3 regions of the Embleya sp. NPDC050154 genome follow, and region 2 is predicted to be linked to each of the others. Evidence: riboswitches for the same ligand, from Rfam matches in the RefSeq annotation. Region 2 holds a riboswitch; each other region holds the start of a gene.
The links. Region 2 has a riboswitch for thiamine pyrophosphate ahead of ACIBSV_RS48065 (purine-cytosine permease family protein). Riboswitches for the same ligand answer to the same signal wherever they lie in the genome.

Region 1 (5,702 bases), on a different contig from region 2:
GTCGCCGGGCTGGCCCTGCGCGAACACATCCCCTTGGAGGAGATCACCGCACGGACCGCCTCCCTGGAGGACGTGTTCTTCGATCTGACCGAAGGCGGGACGCAAGCTCCGACGAAGGGCCGAAGCGCATGAGCCGGCTGTTGCGAGGCGAGTTGCTCAAGACCCTCACCACCCGCTCGATCCACGGCTTCGTGGCCGGCGGCGTCGCGTTCACCGTGCTCAACGTCGTGATCGTCGCGGTGGCGTCGGGCCGGCTGGACGAGGTGGCCGAGAAGGAGGAGGCGCTGGCCGGGCTGCCGGTCCTGTTGATGTTGTGGGGACTCGTCGGCGCGGCCGGCGAGTACCGCCACCGCACCGCCGCACCCGCGGCGCTGGTGGCCCGGCGCGACCGCGGCCTGGTCCTGCTCGCCCGGATCGGCGCCTACGCGGTGACGGGTCTGTCGATCGGGGCACTGCTGGTCGCCGTGTCCGTCGGGCTCGCCCTGCCGCTGCTCGCCGACCATCCGGGAGCCGACCTCGCCCCGGGGGAGGTCGCCTCGGTCGCGGCGGGCAACCTGGCCGCGTTCGTGCTGTCTGCGATCATGGGTGCCGCCATCGGGGCGATGGTGCGCAGCCCGGTCGTGGGGGTGGTCGTGGTGTTGCTGGTGAACTTCGCGGTGCTTCCGCTGGTCGCCGATGTCGCCGAATCCGCCGCCAACTACACGCCGTTCGGGGCCGCCGGTGTGCTGGCGCGGTCGACCCACCACACGACGCTGTCGGCCGGTGCCGCCGCGGTGGTCCTCGGCGCCTGGGCGGTCGCGCTGGTGATCGCGGCCGTCGCCGGCGAGCGTCGGCGTGACCTGGCATGAACCCGGTTCTCCGGTACGTGCGAGCGGCGCGCCGGTGGATCCGAGCGCGCCGCTCGGCCGTGTTCGACGCCGTCGTCGCGGTGGTGACCACGAGCGTCGAGGTCGGACTGACCTTCGAGGACTCGACACCCGTCCCGACGCTGCCCCTCGCACTCGTCTTCCTCACCGGTGCGCTCCTGCTCGCCCGACGGCGCGCGACCCTCACCGTGCTGGTGCTCGTCTGCTCGATCGAGGCGCTGCTCGCGGCGACCGGCGCCTACCCCGGCGGGGCGCCGGTGTTGGTGGCCCTCTACACCGTCGCCGAACTGCGGAATCGGCGTGTTTCGGTGGCCGCCCTCGCGCCGACGGCGCTGGTCCTGATGCTGGCGAGCATCGCCTCGATCCCCGTCTCCGTCGTCGCGTGGGGCCTGGGCACCTACGCGCAGACCCGACGGCGCTACACCGAGGCCCTGGAGGAGCGCACGACCCACCTGGAGCGCGAGCGCGAGCAGCTCTCGGTGATCGTGGCGCAGCGCGAGCGCGCGGCGATAGCCCGCGAACTGCACGACATCATCGCCCATTCGGTCACCGTGACCCTGGTGGGCGTACGCGGTGCGCGCGACGTACTGCGCACCGCGCCGGACGTGGCCGACGACACCCTGGGGCGGGTCGAGAGCAACGCCGAGCAGAGCCTGGTCGAGTTGCGCCGGATGTTGCTCCTGCTGCGCGAGCCGGACCAGGGTGTGCGGATGCGTCCGCAGCCCTCGCTGGCCCAACTGCCCGCGCTCGTCGCCTCGTACGGCGAGGCCGGGCTGCCCGCGCGCCTGGAGGTCACCGGCACGTCCCGACCGCTGGCCGGCGGCGTCGAGCTGTCGGTCTACCGCATCGTCGAGGAGGCACTGACCAACGTGCTCAAACACGCCCGCCCCACGCACGTCGCGGTAACGCTCGACTTCGACCGCACCCATCTGCGGGTCGCGGTCGTCAACGACGGCGAGCGGGTGTCCGCACCCTCGTCCGGCGGCCACGGCATCGTCGGCATGCGCGAGCGGATCGGTGTCCTCGGCGGCGAACTGGAGGCCCGGCCCGGCGCGGACGGCGGGTTCGAGGTGGCGGCCCGACTGCCGCTGGGGGATCCCGCATGAGCATCCGCCTGCTCATCGTCGACGACCAGGAGCTGATCAGGACCGGCCTTCGCCTGTTCCTGCAGACGCAGGACGACCTCGTCGTGGTCGGCGAGGCCGAGGACGGCGACGAGGCGATCGAACTGGCGGGCGCCCTGCGTCCGGACGTGGTGCTCATGGACATCCGGATGCCGCGGATGGACGGCGTCGAGGCCACCGCCCGCCTGCACGCCGCCGGCATCTCGCCACCGCCGCGCGTGCTGATCCTGACCACGTTCGACCTGGACGAGTACGTCTTCGGCGCGTTGCGCGCCGGCGCCGCGGGGTTTCTGCTCAAGGACGCCTCGCGCGCCCGCCTCGTGGAGGCCATCCGCGTCGTCCACGACGGGGAGGCGTTGCTCTCGCCCTCGATCACCCGCCGCCTGATCGAGAACTTCGCCACCCGCACCGAACCGCTCCGCTCCTCGCCCGCGCTCCTGGCGGGCCTGACCCCGCGCGAACGAGAAGCCCTGTTCCTGGTCGCCCGCGGCCTGTCCAACAGCGAGATCGCCGCCCGTCTGGTGGTCACCGAGGCGACCGTGAAGAGCCATGTGGGCAGCATGTTCGCCAAACTGGGCCTGCGGGATCGCGCGCAGGCGGTCGTCTTCGCCTACGAGCACGGCGTCATCGTCGCCGGCGAGAGCGCCCGGCCCGGACCGGCCTGACGACGCCCCGGAAGCCGGCCCGCTCCCGGGACGTCGCCGACGCGTGCGTCAGTCGGCCAACGGCAGATAGACGCGGTTGCCCGAGGCGGCGAACTCCTGCGACTTGGCCCGCATCCCGGCCTCGGCGTCCACCTCCGACGCGACGGCACCATCGCCGTGCTCCGCGCGGATGTCGTGCGAGATCCGCATCGAACAGAACTTCGGTCCGCACATCGAGCAGAAGTGGGCCGTCTTGGCCGGCTCCGCCGGGAGCGTCGCGTCGTGGTAGGCGCGCGCGGTGTCCGGATCCATCGCCAGGTCGAACTGGTCCTGCCAACGGAACTCGAAACGGGCGTCGGAGAGCGCGTCGTCCCAGGCCTGCGCACCCGGGTGCCCCTTGGCCAGGTCCGCCGCGTGCGCCGCGATCCGGTAGGCGATCACGCCCGCCTTGACGTCGTCGCGGTCCGGCAGGCCCAGGTGCTCCTTCGGCGTCACGTAGCAGAGCATCGCGGTGCCCCACATGCCGATCATCGCCGCGCCGATCGCCGACGTGATGTGGTCGTAGCCGGGGGCGACGTCCGTGGTCAGCGGACCGAGTGTGTAGAACGGCGCCTCGTCGCAGATGCGTTGCTGGAGGTCGACGTTCTCCTTGATCTTGTGCATCGGCACATGGCCGGGGCCCTCGATCATCACCTGGACGTCCATCGAACGGGAGATCCGGCCCAACTCGCCCAGCGTCTCCAACTCGGCGAACTGCGCCGCGTCGTTGGCGTCCGCGATGGAGCCCGGGCGCAGACCGTCGCCGAGCGAGTAGGTCACGTCGTACGCGCGCAGGATCTCGGTCAGCTCGGCGAAGTGCGTGTAGAGGAAGTTCTCCCGGTGGTGCGCCAGGCACCACGCGGCCATGATCGAGCCGCCGCGCGAGACGATCCCGGTCTTGCGACGGGCCGTCAGCGGCACGTAGCGCAGCAGCACGCCTGCATGCACCGTCATGTAGTCCACGCCCTGCTCGCACTGCTCGATCACGGTGTCGCGGTAGAGCTCCCAGGTGAGTTCCTCGGGCTTGCCGTTCACCTTCTCCAGTGCCTGGTACAGCGGCACCGTGCCGATCGGGACCGGCGAGTTGCGCACGATCCACTCGCGCGTGGTGTGGATGTCCTTGCCGGTGGACAGGTCCATCACCGTGTCCGCGCCCCACCGGATCGCCCACACCAGCTTGTCGGTCTCCTCCTCGATCGAGGAGGTCACCGCCGAGTTGCCGATGTTCGCGTTGACCTTGACCAGGAAGTTCTTGCCGATCACCATCGGCTCGATCTCCGGGTGGTTGATGTTCGCGGGCAGCACCGCGCGACCGGCGGCGATCTCGTCCCGGACCAGCTCGGGCGTCAGGCCCTCGCGGATCGCCACGAACTCCATCTCCGGGGTGACCAGTCCGCGCCGCGCGTAGGCGAGTTGGGTCACCGCCTCGGCCCCGGACGCGCGCCTGGGCCGGGCCCCGGCGCCGGGCACCGCGAAACCGGCCGGGGTGAGCGCGCCGATCCGCCCGTCGTAGCGGACGGTGTCGCCGCGCTCCTCGATCCAGGCCTCCCGCAGCGCGGGCAGGCCGCGCCGCACGTCCACCTCGAAGGCGGGGTCGGTGTACGGGCCCGAGGTGTCGTACAGGCGAACCGTCTCGCCGTTGGTCAGATGCACCGTGCGTACCGGAACGCGCAGGTCCTCGCGCGATCCGGGGACGTAGCCGCGGTGGTGGGCGGGGGAAATCGGTCCGCTGGTGACCGTGTCCGCGGCGGCCGGGTCGGCAACCGGGACAGCGGGCAGCGATGTGTCGTGCGAGGTCATGGAAAGGCTCCCTACGCCGGCATTACCCGGTCAGGTTCTGCGGTCGGCGCGGCCTCAGCGCCCTCTCAGCCCGGTGCCCCGAGCTCCCGTGTATCTCCGTGTGGTGCGCCCCCACCCTGACACACCGTCGGTCGCACGACCAGCGTCGGGTTTCAGCCGAGCGGATCCCGCGGTTCGCGGCCGACCACCGCGGTACGCGCGAGCACGACCATCCCGACCGTGACGAGCAGCCCCACGACACCCTTGACGATGAGCATCAGGAAGGCCGAGAACAGCCAGATCAGCAACCAGCACAGCAGCACCAGCGCGAGCACCGGCACACCGACCCGCACCCACTGCGGCCATGTCTCCATCGTTCAACCCCCAGTCACGCGATCCCACGCGAGACGTGCGTGCGGGGACCACATTCCCCGCAAGGACACGTCGTATCCGGGCGGACCGGTTCCGGCCGGACCGAATCCGGCCGGCCGGGCGTCGCGACGACCGGCCCGATCCGCTCAGACCGGCCAGCGCTCGCCGCGCCACGCGGCGTCCCAGAACATCCACTCGTAGCGGGCCGTGGTGGTGAAGTGTTCGATCATCCGAGCCCGCTCGGTCGCCGAGAGGTCCTCGCCGATCCGGTCCACCAGATCGAGCACCGCGCGCACCGTCTCCTGGAACTCCTCGGCGCCGTAGGTGGCTATCCACCGCCCGTACAGCTCGTCGGGCGAGCCCTTGGCCAGCAGCGCGTCGCCCACGCGGGCGTAGATCCAGTAGCAGGGCAGCACCGCGGCCACACCTTCGGCGAACGAGCCGTTGTGCACGGTGGCGAGCAGGTAGCTGACGTAGGCCCGGGTGCTGGGCAACACCGGCTCGGTCGCGGTCGCGTCCGCCACCGAGCTGCCGAAGTCGACCATGAAGCCCTCGTGCAACGAGCGCTCGGCGGCGATCGCACCGGCCGCGTCGCCGGCGAACTGCACGGTCGTCGCCTCGTCCGGCGCCTTGGCCGCGCACACCGCGAGCGCCTTGGCGTAGTCGCGCAGGTAGTGCGAGTCCTGCACGACGTAGTGCCGAAACGCCTCGCGCGGCAGCGTGCCGTCGGTCAGCCCGTGGATGAACGGGTGCTCGAGGATCGCCGCGTAGACGTCCTCGATCGCGGCCCAGAGCTCGTCGCGCAGCGCCATCAGGTCTACTCCCGATCGTCGGATCCCGGGATCCGAATCCCGGATCCCAAGATGCGATTGTCGTAC
Region 2 (5,702 bases):
CGCCCGGACGGAATTCCAGTCGCTTGGGGCCGGTCAACTTCCCATAGAAGTCGGCGTATTGGTTCGGCGGGAAGAGCGAGTCGCCCCACGCGTTGCCGAGCATGATCGCGGCGCCGTTGGCGTTGATCCGGTCGAGGTAGGTCGCGGGTGAGCGCTTGGCGCCCCACGCGATCATCTCCGCCTCCTTGGCCAGGTTGCCGGAGAGGAAGTTCTGCAGGATCTCGGTGAGTTCGGCGCTGGGACGACCGGTGAGGAAACCGGCACCGCCCAACAGCGTGGCGGCCTGGGCGTGTTCGGTGCGACCGCTGTAGATGGAGTCGATCAGGTCGGCCCAGCCGCTCATCGCGACCACGGCCTTGATCCTGGGATCGAACGCGGACGCGAGCAGGCTGATCCCGGCGCCGTAGGAGACGCCGGCCATGCCTATCCGGGCCGGATCCGCGGGCGTGTTGGCCAGCGCCCAGTCGATCACCCTGGACGCGTCGGCGATGTCCTTCGGGCCGGCCGTCTCGATCTCGCCGCCGGACTGCCAGAAGCCGCGCGAGTTGTAACCGACCACGACATAGCCCTTGTCCGCGAGCTTTTGCGCGGGGACGACGTACTCGATCTGGGGCATCGCCCAACTGGTCGGCAGCACCACGATCGGGTAGCGGGTGCCGGGGGCGCCGCCGGTCGGGGTGGTCACGTTGGCGGCGAGCTTGGTGCCGCCGTCGCCGGGGATGTCGACGAAGCGCAGGGACGTCCCGGCGGCGGTCTGCACGGCGGCCGCCGGGGCGCGAGCGACGGTGGTGCCGGCCGAGGCGGCCGGACCGAGGGCGGTCCCGGCGAGAATCGCGGCCGAGACGACGGCGACCGCACGAGCGCGTGGGCGCACACCAGCGCGTGGGCGCATGCGGAATTGACCCATGAGGGTCTCCTGACGTCATGGTCGGGGCGTGGCCCGACCAGCGGGAATGCGTGGCGAAGCGACGCCCTGGGACGGCGTCGGAGGGTGACTCACGAGTAAGTTACGCGCCGGTAAACCAAGACGGAAGAGCCATGGACCGCTCCGCTACGGCAACCGGAAGGTTCGGCTGCGCGCCCGCCGGACACACCACCGGAAGCAACGGTTCCGGCACGAGGAGGCACCGCCGGCGAAGCGACGGGGTGCCCGAGGGGCGGGCGGGGAGGTGTGTCGATAGACCGGCGGAGTGGCGGAGTGGCGGGCGCGGTTGGTGGGGTGGTGGGGGCGGGAGTGAAGTGGTCTATCGGCGAACCGGTGGGGTGGTGGAGCAGCGGGTCGATCGGGCGATCGGGCTGTGATGCGCCCGGACGGTGGGCAGCGGCGTGGGCGGGTCGACGTGCCGGCGGTGTGGTGGGTCGGGTGGGGGGTGGAGTGGTGGCATGGGGCGGTGGGATTCGGCCGCGGTTGTGATGGCGCGTTCGTTGGGGCGAGTTCGTGCCCCGGTACCGTGGTTTCGGCGTGCGGGGGCTAGCGGGGGGTGGGCGTGGAGGATGTCGACGCGGAGACGCGGCGGGCTCGGGAGCGGGGTGAACGCGGTCGGGCACGGTGCGCCGAGGCGTTGGCGGCCGAGTCGGGCGAGGGCGGCCCGGACGCCGTGCGGGAGTTGTTCGCCGAGGCGATCGAGTTGCTGACCGAGGCACTCGGCACGCTCGACGGCGCCGACGCCCGGTGGCCGGAATTCGCCTACGTGGCGGGCGTCGCGTACGCCGCGAGCGCGGCACCCGTCGGCGACCGTCGGGCCTGGGACCAGGCGCGGCTCTGCTTCCGGCGCGCGGATCGGGCCGCGCCGGCGGATGCCCACCTGCTCCGGGCCGCCGCGCAGGTGGCCTCGGCCCGGATCGGGCTCGACCCGCGCGGCACCCCGTGGCGTACGCTCCTCGACCCGCCGTCGGCCGCCGAGATCGCCGCCGCGCTGGTTCGGCTCGGTCACGACGTGCTGGTGCAACTCGTTCCCGGAGCCGCGGTGATCACCGGCACCGACGGCGCGACGCGGGTGCTCGACCTGCCCGAACTCGAATACGGCCTGGACCTGGGCAGGGGCGATCGGGAGAACTGGGCCGACCTGCTCGACGCGCTGTGCGAATGGGCCTGGGCAGCGGTGATGGAACCGGTACTGACCGCGCTGCCCGACGCGTTCGGCCACACGCCGTCCCTGGTGCTGCTGCCCGCCGGACCGTTCGGCATGGTGCCCTGGCACGCGGCTTGGACGGTCGTCGACGGCCGCCGCCGGCACGCGCTGCAGAGCACGCGCATCTCGTACATCGGCGCACCGCGGTTGTTGTGCGACGTCGCCGCGCGGTCGGTGGGCGACCTCGACAGGCGGTACCGGGTCGAGGTCGGCCGCGCCGCCGGCGATCCGATCGCCTTTGTGCCGGCGGGTGGTCACGACGAGAACTGGCGACGGGCCGCCGAGTACCTGACGGCCGGCAGCCACACCGTGGTGTCCACGCTGTGGCCGGTGGACGAGACGATCACGGCGCTGGTGCTGTACATGGCCCGCCACTACCTCGACCGCCGCGACCTGCCGCCGGCTCAGGCCGTACGCACAGCCCAGTTGTGGCTGCGCGACCCCAAACGCGGCATCCCGGCCGCGATGCCGCCCGAACTCGCCGCCAGGGCCCGCGCGATCGCCCCGGACGCGCTGACCGCCTGGGCGGGCTTCACCCACTCGGGATGGTGAGCGCGTGGGCGTGCTGTCACCCACTCCGGGTGGCGGCGGGCGTGTGTTCACCCACTCGGGGTGGTGAGCCGCGAAGTCCGTTCACCCGCCCGGGGTGGCCGGCTCGATGGGCAACAGCGTTCACCCACCAGGGGAGGTGGGCGCGAGGGTGTGTTCACCCACTCGGGACGGTGGGCGCCTTTGTGTACACCCACTCGGGATGGCTGGGCGCGAGCCTGTGCTCACCCACTTGGGATGGCGGGCGTGAGGGCTGCGTGCAACCACTCCGGACGGCGGTCGCGGGCCAGGGTGCACCCCTCGGGAAGGCCGACGCGAGCCGGGGTTCACCCCCTCGGGAAGGCTGACGCGGGCATGGTGCTCACCCACTCGGCATGGCCCGCGCGAGCATGTGTTCACCCATGCGAGGCGGCCGGCGTGTGCGTGTGTTCGCCGGCGCGAGGCGGCGGGCGCGAGCGTGTGTTGGGTCACCCCGCCTTCCCAAGCGACCCGCGAGGCGCGTACTGTTCGCCACGCCATCGCGGGAGCTCGGACCAACCGGGCTGAGAGGGCGGCATGGGGTGTCGGCGTAGCGCCGGCGCATCCGGGGCCACCGACCGCTTGAACCTGTCCGGGTAATGCCGGCGTAGGGAGAGCAGGTAGAGCCATGTCGGCTCCGGTCATCGACGACGCGCGCCCCGAGACACCGCACGGCGGCGTCGAGGCGCCTCTGGTCCTGGACACCGCGCCGCCACGTACCCTCGGGTTCCGTGACCAGGCGGCGTTCTGGGCCAACCTCGGAGTGAGCCTGCTCGGCTTCTCCGGCGCCCTGTTCGTGCTCGCCCCGGCCGGCTATCCGCAACTGTCGATGGTGGCCGCGATCGTCGCGGCCGTCGGCGGCACGCTGATCGGCACACTCATGGTCGCCGTCGCCGGCATCCCCGGTGCCCGCAGCGGCGCGCCCGCGATGACCGTGCTGCGTGGCCTGTTCGGCACGAAAATCTCCTACGTGCCGACGGTGTTCAACATCGTCCAGTGCATCGGCTGGGGCACCTTCGAGCTGTTGGTGATCTCGATCGGCATCGAGGCGATGACCGACGGTGACGGCCCGCATTGGCTTTACATCGTCGCCGCCGGCGCGGTCACCACGGCGATGACGCTGCGTCCGCTGGGCATGCTGCGGATCCTGCGCCGCTACGTGACGATCGCGGTGGGCATCGCGATGCTCTACTTCTCCATCCAGTTGTGGCGCGAGGGCCTGCCGCCGATGACCGAGGGGTCGTGGTCCGGGTTCTTCCCGGCGATGGACGCGGCGCTCGCGGTCGCGGTCTCCTGGGTTCCGCTCGCGTCCGACTACACCCGCCACTCGCGCGGCACCAAGCCCGCGTTCTGGGCGGCGTTCAGCGGATTCTCGATCACCAGCATCTGGTGCTACCTGCTCGGCCTGGTCGCGCTGGCCCAGGTCGGCGGCGACGCGGACAAGATCTTCGACTCGTTCCTGGGCGTCACCGCCGGATGGGTGTTCTTCGCCGTGCTGGTCGTGCGCGAGGTGGACCAGAGCTTCGCCAACGTCTACAGCACCGCGATGTCGATCCAGAACCTGGCGCCGCGCGTGGACCGCCGGGTGTTGTGCCTGGGCGTGGGCGCGCTGGTCACCGCGTTCGCGCTGATGGTGAACGACTTCGACACCTACGCGAGCTTCCTGTCGCTGATCGGCTCGATCTTCATCCCGCTGCTCGGCGTGCTCGCGGTGGACCTGTTCGCCGGACGCGGCCGAGCCGGCTGGGACCTGGGCGACCGCGCGCCGGCCCGCTGGGTGATGGTCGTGCCGTGGGTGCTGGGGTTCTGCATGTATCAGCTGATCAACCCGGGTTCGGTCGAGTGGTGGGCGAAGTTCTGGGGCCGGCTCCAGGACGCGCTGCACATCCACGCGCAGACGTGGACCTCGGCCTCACTGTTCTCGTTCGCGCTCGCGGGCGTGACCGCGTACCTCGCGGTCGCGTGGGACCGGCGGCGGGCGGTCGCGGCGCGTTGAGGTGGGCCGGCCGCGTCGGTCGGGTGCCTCCTCCCGACGCGGCCGTGATCCACCGCCCGGGCGGACCCCGGTGTCCCGGACCGGAACGCAGACGCCCCGACCCGCCCCGACCCACGCCGCCCCGAGCCGACCCGCCCCGACCGGCCTCGTCTAGCTGCCCAGGGCCTTGGCCAATTGCGCCTTGTTCATCGACGAGCGGCCCTTGATGTTGCGGCGCTTGGCATCCGCGTAGAGCTGGTCGTACGTGGGTGCCTGCGAACCCTTGTGCGAGTTCTTGCCGCCCCGCTTCGCCGAGGACATGTCGTGCAGCGACGAGCGGCTCGCGGTCTTGGCCTCGCCGGAGCGGGCGCGCTCCTTGTTGACCGTGCGGGCGGCGATCTCCTCGGCCCGCTTCTCGCCGGTGCCGCGCTGTTTGGCGCTCTCCTTGATGTGCTCGTACTGACGTTCGCGCTTGGGGCTGGATCCGCGTGGCATGGTCGTCCACCTCACTCGTATTACTCGCCACTCGATGCCATGTCGGCCTTTTTCGCGGCCTCCTTCATCGGCCTGTTTCGGCTACCCGCACTGGCGTCGATCACCCGTGCCGACCGACCGCAGTTGACCTTCGAGCAGGTCGAAGCCGCAGACTCGCCGCCATGGACGACGACACGAACAACGAGGTACGGGACGCACTGGTGGGCATCGGCGCGTTCGCGCGGCGGGTCGGGCTGAGCCCGAGCGCGTTGCGCTACTACGACGACTGCGGTGTGATGCGGCCCGCGTCGGTGGACCCGGGTACGGGCTACCGCTCCTACGCGCCGGAGCAGGAGGCGCGGGCGCTGCGGCTGCGGGCGTTGCGCGAGGCGGAGGTGCCGCTGCCGGAGGCGGTCGCCGTACTGGACGGTCCACCGGAGCACGCCGAGGCGCTGCTGCGCACCCACCTGGACCGCATGCGCGAGCGCGCCGACACCGCGCGGGTCGTGGTCGAGGGCGTGCTGCGCTCGCTGACCACGACCGGTACGCGGGCG
Region 3 (5,702 bases), on a different contig from region 2:
CGGCCTGGGTCATGTTCAGGACACCCGGCACATCGGAGTAGCGACCCGCGCCGTACCACCACGCACCGCCGCCGATCGCGGCGGCGACGAGCAGTACCACCGCGAGCACGATCATCCCGCGCGAGGGCCCGCGCCGGCGGCGCCGACCGGGCAGCTTGGGCTGCTGCGGATAGCCGCCGCCGGGGGTGCCGGTCGGGGGCGCCTCGGTGGCCGGGGCGTACTCGTGGTGCTCCGCCGCATAGGGCTCGTCGTACGCGCCGCCGCCGTAGCGCGCCTGCTCGTCCTCCATCGAGTCCACGCTCAGTCCGAGCGGCGCCAGGTGCGGCGGCAACATCACCTCGCCCGCCCGGAACACGCTCGTGGCGTTGTCGTGGATCGGCTCGGGCGGCGGCGGCAGACGCAGCGCCGCGCCGAAGTCCAGCTCCGTGTCCGGCATCGCGTGCCGGGTCCGGCGGACCAGGCTCAGCAGGGTCTCGGCGTCGTTCGGCCGCTGCTCCGGGTCGCGCACGGTGGCGGTGCGCACCAGCGTGTCCAGCGCGTGCGACAGGCCCGGCACCGCGAGCGAGGGCGCCGGCACGTCCGCGTGCACGTGCTTGTAGATGACCTCGACCGCAGTCGCGCCGTGGTGCGGCTGCCGGCCGGTGAGCATCTCGTAGAGCACCACGCCCGCCGCGTACACGTCCGAGCGCGGGCTGGACTCGCCTCGCTCGACCTGTTCCGGCGCGAGGTAGGCGACCGTGCCGACCAGGACCTTGCCGGTCGCGGCGGTGGCGGTGGTGCTGGTCGCCCGGGCCAGCCCGAAGTCGCCGAGCTTGATCCCGCCGTCGTCGGAGATCAGCACGTTCTCCGGCTTGACGTCGCGGTGCACGAAGCCCGCCCGGTGCGCCGCGGACAGCGCCGCCAGCATCGGCTCCAGTACGCCGAACGCCTCGCGCGGTGTCATGTTGCCCAGGTCCTGGAGCAATTCGCGCAGCGTGCGGCCCTCGACGTACTCCATCGCCAGGTAGGCGAAGGCGCCGTCGGTGCCCTGGTCGAAGACGTTGACCACGTTGGGGTGCGACAACCGCGCCGCGGCCTTCGCCTCCAGGATGAACCGGCGGGTGAACTCCGGGTCCTGGGCCAGCCCGGCGTGCATCACCTTGAGGGCGACGGTGCGGTCGAGACGGGTGTCGAGAGCCCGATACACCGTGGCCATGCCACCCGCGGCAACTCGGGCATCGACCCGGTATCGACCGTCGAGCAGCCGCCCGACGAGCGGATCATTCAAGGTCGTGTCCATGTTCAGGAGTGTAGGGTCCACTGCCTTGTGGACGCCGACGGTCTTCCCCATGGTTCCCCGTCCGAGGAAGGCCGCACCGATCGTGCGGCCCGGTCAGAAGGCGGGGTGCTCGGGGCTCGTCTCCAGCATGCCGGCCATCGGTGACGACGCGTGCGCGTGGTGTCGCATCGGGATCCGCCCGGCGCGGTAGGCGAGCCGGCCGCCGTCCACCGCGTGCCGCATCGCCTCGGCCATCAACCGCGGCGATTGCGCCCGGGTGACCGCCGTCGCGAGCATCACCGCGTCGCAGCCCAGCTCCATCGCGAGCGCCGCGTCGGAGGCGGTGCCCAGGCCCGCGTCCAGCACCACCGGGACCTTGGCCTGGTCGGTGATCAGCCGGATGTTGTGCGGGTTGCGGATGCCCAGGCCCGAACCGATCGGCGACCCGAGCGGCATCACCGCCACGCAGCCCACCTGCTCGAGCCGGCGCGCGAGCACCGGGTCGTCGTTGGTGTACGCCAGCACCCGGAAGCCGTCGTCGACCAACCGCTCTGCGGCATCCACGAGTTCCACCCCGTCCGGCAGCAACGTGCGCTCGTCGGCGACCACTTCGAGCTTGACCCAGTCGGTCTCCAGCGCCTCCCGGGCCAACCGCGCGGTCAGCACCGCCTCGCCCGAGGTGAAGCACCCCGCGGTGTTCGGCAACACCCGGATGCCCAACCGGCGCAGCACGTCCAGCACCGAGCCCGAGGTCCCCGGATCCACTCGGCGCATCGCCACCGTGGTGATCTCGGTGCCCGACGCGATCAGCGCCTGCTCCAGGATCTCCAGGCTCGGCGCGCCGCCGGTCCCGGTGATCAGCCGCGACGTGAAGGACTCGCCGCCGATCACCAGCTTGTCGTCGGCCATGCCGGTCATCCTCCCTGGACGGCGGTCAGCACCTCGACGCGGCTGCCCGCGTCGAGCACGGTCTCGGCCCACGCGCCGCGCGGCACCACGGACTCGTCCACCGCGACCGCGACACCCTTGGCGGCGGTGGTCAGCGTGGCCACGAGGTCGGCGACGGTGGTGCCGTCCGCGACGCGGCGCCGGTCGCCGTTGACAAAGACCTCGATGTCGTTCATGCCATCACCTCTCGGGCGGCGCTCGCGAAGCGGTCGGGCCCGAAGGGCGCGATGAGTTCGGGGGTGGTGCCGTGCGCGAGCGCCTCGGCCACGGTGTCGGCGGTGATCGGGGTGAGCAGGATGCCGTGCCGGTAGTGGCCGGTGGCCACCACCAGGCCGGCCAGCGCGGAACGACCCAGGATCGGCGCGTTGTCCGGGCTGCCGGGGCGCAGCCCGGCGAGCGTCTCCATCAAAGGCAGCTCGGTGATGCCGGGGACGAGTTCGTGCGCGTCGCGCAGGAGTTCGTACACGCCGCCGGCGGTGACCTCGGTGTCGTGCCCGAGTTCGTGCTCGGTCGCGCCGATCACCAGTTCGCCGTCCGCGCGCGGCACCAGGTACATGCTGCCGCCCTTGACCACGCCCCGGACGTTGCGGGACAGCAGCGGCAGCAGGGCCGGCGGCACCCGCAGGCGCAGGATCTCGCCCTTGACCGGGCGCACCGGCGGGACCGCCTCCGGCGGCAGGCCGGGGATCAGCGCCGAGCGGGCGCCCGCCGCGAGCAGCACCTGATCCGCGATCAGGTCGCGCCCGTCGGGCAACCGCACGCCGTACGCGCGCTCGTCGGCGACCAGGACGCGCTCGACGCGCTCGCGGACGAAGCCGACACCGGCCCGCGCGCAGGCCGCGAGCAGCGCCGCGACCAGCAGGCGGTTGTCGATCTGGTGGTCGTCCTCGACATGCAGGCCGCCGGTGATCGCCGGGGACAACATCGGTTCGAGCCGGCGGCACTCGCGGCTGGTCAGCCAGGACGAGTGCAGGCCCAGCCGCTGCTGGTGGGCGTGCAGGTCCTTGAGTACGGCCCGGTCGTCCGCGTCCAGCGCGACCGCGATCGTGCCGCACGCGCGGTAGCCCGAGGGCAGGCCCGCGGCCTCGGCCAGCTCGGCCGCGAACTCGGGGTAGCGCCGGGCCGATTCGATGCTCAGCCGGAGCAGGCTCTCCTCGCCGTACTGGAGTTCGGAGACGGGGGTGAGCATGCCGGCCGCGGCGTGCGAGGCGCCCGCGCCCGGGGTCGGGTCGACCACGGTGACGGCCAGTCCGTACCGGGTGCGCGCGCGCCACGCGACGGACAGCCCGGCGACGCCCGCGCCGACCACCACGACATCGGTGGTGGGGATGGTGGACATGGTGAGGGGAACTCCCTTCGCCGGTATGACCCGGATCAGGTTCGGACGGTCGGGGGCTCGCAGCCCCCCTCTCAGCCCGGTCTCACCGGGCTCCCGTGACCTCTCCACACTACGACACCGGTTTCGCGTGCCCCGGGGTGCCCGAGTGCGTCCGAGATGTCCTTGACTGAGTCAAGACCCTGCCCGCCGGTCGCGCCGGGGCGCGTCATAGGGTGCCCCGCATGGACAACGTGCTCGTCGTGGGTGCCGGCATGGCCGGCCTGCAAACCGTGGTGGCGCTGCGGGACCAGGGGTACGCCGGGCGCGTCACCCTGCTCGGCGCCGAGGCGCACGCGCCGTACGACCGGCCGCCGTTGTCGAAGGAGGTGCTCGCGGGCAAGACCGACGACACGTCCTTCGAGGCGGACTGGGCCGCGCTGGAGACCGAGGTGCTGTTCGGCCGGACCGCGACGGGACTGCGACCGGGCGCGGTGGACACCGACGCGGGACCGGTCGCCTTCGACCGCCTGGTGATCGCGACCGGCTCGCGCGTGCTCAACCTGCCCGGCGCGGGGGAGGTGCCCGGCGTGCACGTGCTGCGCACCATCGACGACGCCCGCGCGCTGCGCGCCGCACTGGTGCCCGGCGCGCACGTGGTGATCGTCGGCGCGGGCTGGATCGGCGCCGAGGTGGCCACCGCCGCGGCCGCCGCCGGCTGCCCGACCACCGTGGTCGAGGCCCTGCACACCCCGCTCGCCGGCCCCTTCCCCGACGCCATCGGCGAACGCTTCGTGCCGTGGTACGCCGAGGCCGGCGTGGAACTGCTGCTGGGCGCGCGGGTGGATCGCCTGGAGCCGGGCGCGGTACACCTGACCGACGGCCGCCGGCTGCGCGCGGACGCGATCGTGGTCGGCATCGGGGTGCGCCCGGCCACCGAGTGGCTGGCCGACTCCGGTGTGGCCGTCAACGACCGCGGCTTCGTCGAGGTGGACGACCACCTGGCCACCTCGGTGCCCGGGGTGTACGCGGTCGGCGACTGCGTGGACTTCCCGTCCGCCCGCTACGGCACCCGGATGAACGTCGAGCACTGGGACAACGCGCTCCAGGCACCGCGCGTGCTGGTGGCCAACCTGCTCGGCGGCGACCAGGCGTACGACCCGGTCCCGTATTTCTGGTCCGACCAGTTCGGTCGGATGGTCCAGTACGTCGGCCGGCACGGCGCGGGCGAGGAACTCGTCTTCCGCGGCGCGGGCCAGGACGGCAAGTGGGCCGCGGGCTGGTTCGCCGGCGACCGGCTGACGGCGCTGCTCGCCGTCGCCCGGCCGCGCGACCTGGCCCAGGGCCGCAAGCTCGTGCAACTGGGCACGCCGGTGGACCGGGAGCGGTTCGCCGACCCCGAGAACCCGCTCAAGTCGGTCGCGCGCTGACCGCGGTCGGGCCGCGCCGTGCCGCACCGGGCCGTACCGGGCCGGGCGCCGGCCGGCCGGCCCGGCCGCGGAACCTAAACTTGGCCGGGTGAGCGAGATCGACGCCAAAACAGAAGCCCTCGTCCCCGCCTGGGTGACACTCCCCGACATCGCCGAGATCCTCGGTGTGGACATCCTGAAGGTCCGGCAGCAACTCAAGGAGCGCAAGTTCCTGGCCGTGCGCCGCGGCGAGCACCGGGCCCTCCAGGTACCCGCCGACTTCTTCCAGGACGGCAACATCGTCAAGGGCCTGGTCGGCACGCTGACCCTGCTCGCGGACTCCGGGTTCACCGACGAGGAGGCGCTGGAGTGGTTGTTCACCGCGGACGACACGCTCCCGGGCACGCCGGTGCAGGCGCTCCAGGAGAACCGGATGACCGAGGTGCGTCGCCGCGCCCAGGCGCTGGCGATCTGAGGCCGGGCCGATGACGAGCCGACAGGAACGGCTGGCCGCCGCGCGCCTGTACCTGTGCACCGACGCGCGCGAGCGCCAGGGCGACCTGCCCGCGTTCCTGGACGCGGTCCTGGGCGCGGGCGTGGACATCGTGCAACTGCGGCAGAAGGGCCTGGAGGCCCGGCCCGAACTCGGATACCTCCAGGTGTTCGCGGACGCGTGCCGCCGCCACGGCGCGCTGCTCGCGGTCAACGACCGCGCGGACGTCGCGCACGCGATCGGCCCCGACGTGCTGCACCTGGGACAGGACGACCTGCC

Region 1: linked by a shared signal. The riboswitch ahead of thiC (phosphomethylpyrimidine synthase ThiC) and the one ahead of ACIBSV_RS48065 (purine-cytosine permease family protein) in region 2 are both predicted to bind thiamine pyrophosphate.
Region 3: linked by a shared signal. The riboswitch ahead of thiO (glycine oxidase ThiO) and the one ahead of ACIBSV_RS48065 (purine-cytosine permease family protein) in region 2 are both predicted to bind thiamine pyrophosphate.

What each region holds. Positions count from the first base shown of each region.
Region 1 is NZ_JBITJP010000014.1:234,512-240,213, reverse strand. It holds gene ACIBSV_RS28380 (ABC transporter ATP-binding protein) at 1-132, shown strand, start outside; gene ACIBSV_RS28375 (ABC transporter permease) at 129-848, shown strand; gene ACIBSV_RS28370 (sensor histidine kinase) at 845-1,972, shown strand; gene ACIBSV_RS28365 (response regulator) at 1,969-2,655, shown strand; gene thiC (phosphomethylpyrimidine synthase ThiC) at 2,704-4,473, opposite strand; TPP riboswitch at 4,465-4,573, opposite strand; gene ACIBSV_RS28355 (hypothetical protein) at 4,626-4,826, opposite strand; gene tenA (thiaminase II) at 4,971-5,636, opposite strand.
Region 2 is NZ_JBITJP010000043.1:42,899-48,600, forward strand. It holds gene ACIBSV_RS48055 (alpha/beta fold hydrolase) at 1-907, opposite strand, end outside; gene ACIBSV_RS48060 (CHAT domain-containing protein) at 1,488-2,684, shown strand; TPP riboswitch at 3,192-3,332, shown strand; gene ACIBSV_RS48065 (purine-cytosine permease family protein) at 3,328-4,695, shown strand; gene ACIBSV_RS48070 (plasmid stabilization protein) at 4,846-5,169, opposite strand; gene ACIBSV_RS48075 (MerR family transcriptional regulator) at 5,331-5,702, shown strand, end outside.
Region 3 is NZ_JBITJP010000005.1:325,923-331,624, forward strand. It holds gene pknB (Stk1 family PASTA domain-containing Ser/Thr kinase) at 1-1,279, opposite strand, end outside; gene ACIBSV_RS13440 (thiazole synthase) at 1,373-2,167, opposite strand; gene thiS (sulfur carrier protein ThiS) at 2,173-2,382, opposite strand; gene thiO (glycine oxidase ThiO) at 2,379-3,545, opposite strand; TPP riboswitch at 3,541-3,652, opposite strand; gene ACIBSV_RS13455 (NAD(P)/FAD-dependent oxidoreductase) at 3,767-4,951, shown strand; gene ACIBSV_RS13460 (Rv2175c family DNA-binding protein) at 5,040-5,405, shown strand; gene thiE (thiamine phosphate synthase) at 5,416-5,702, shown strand, end outside.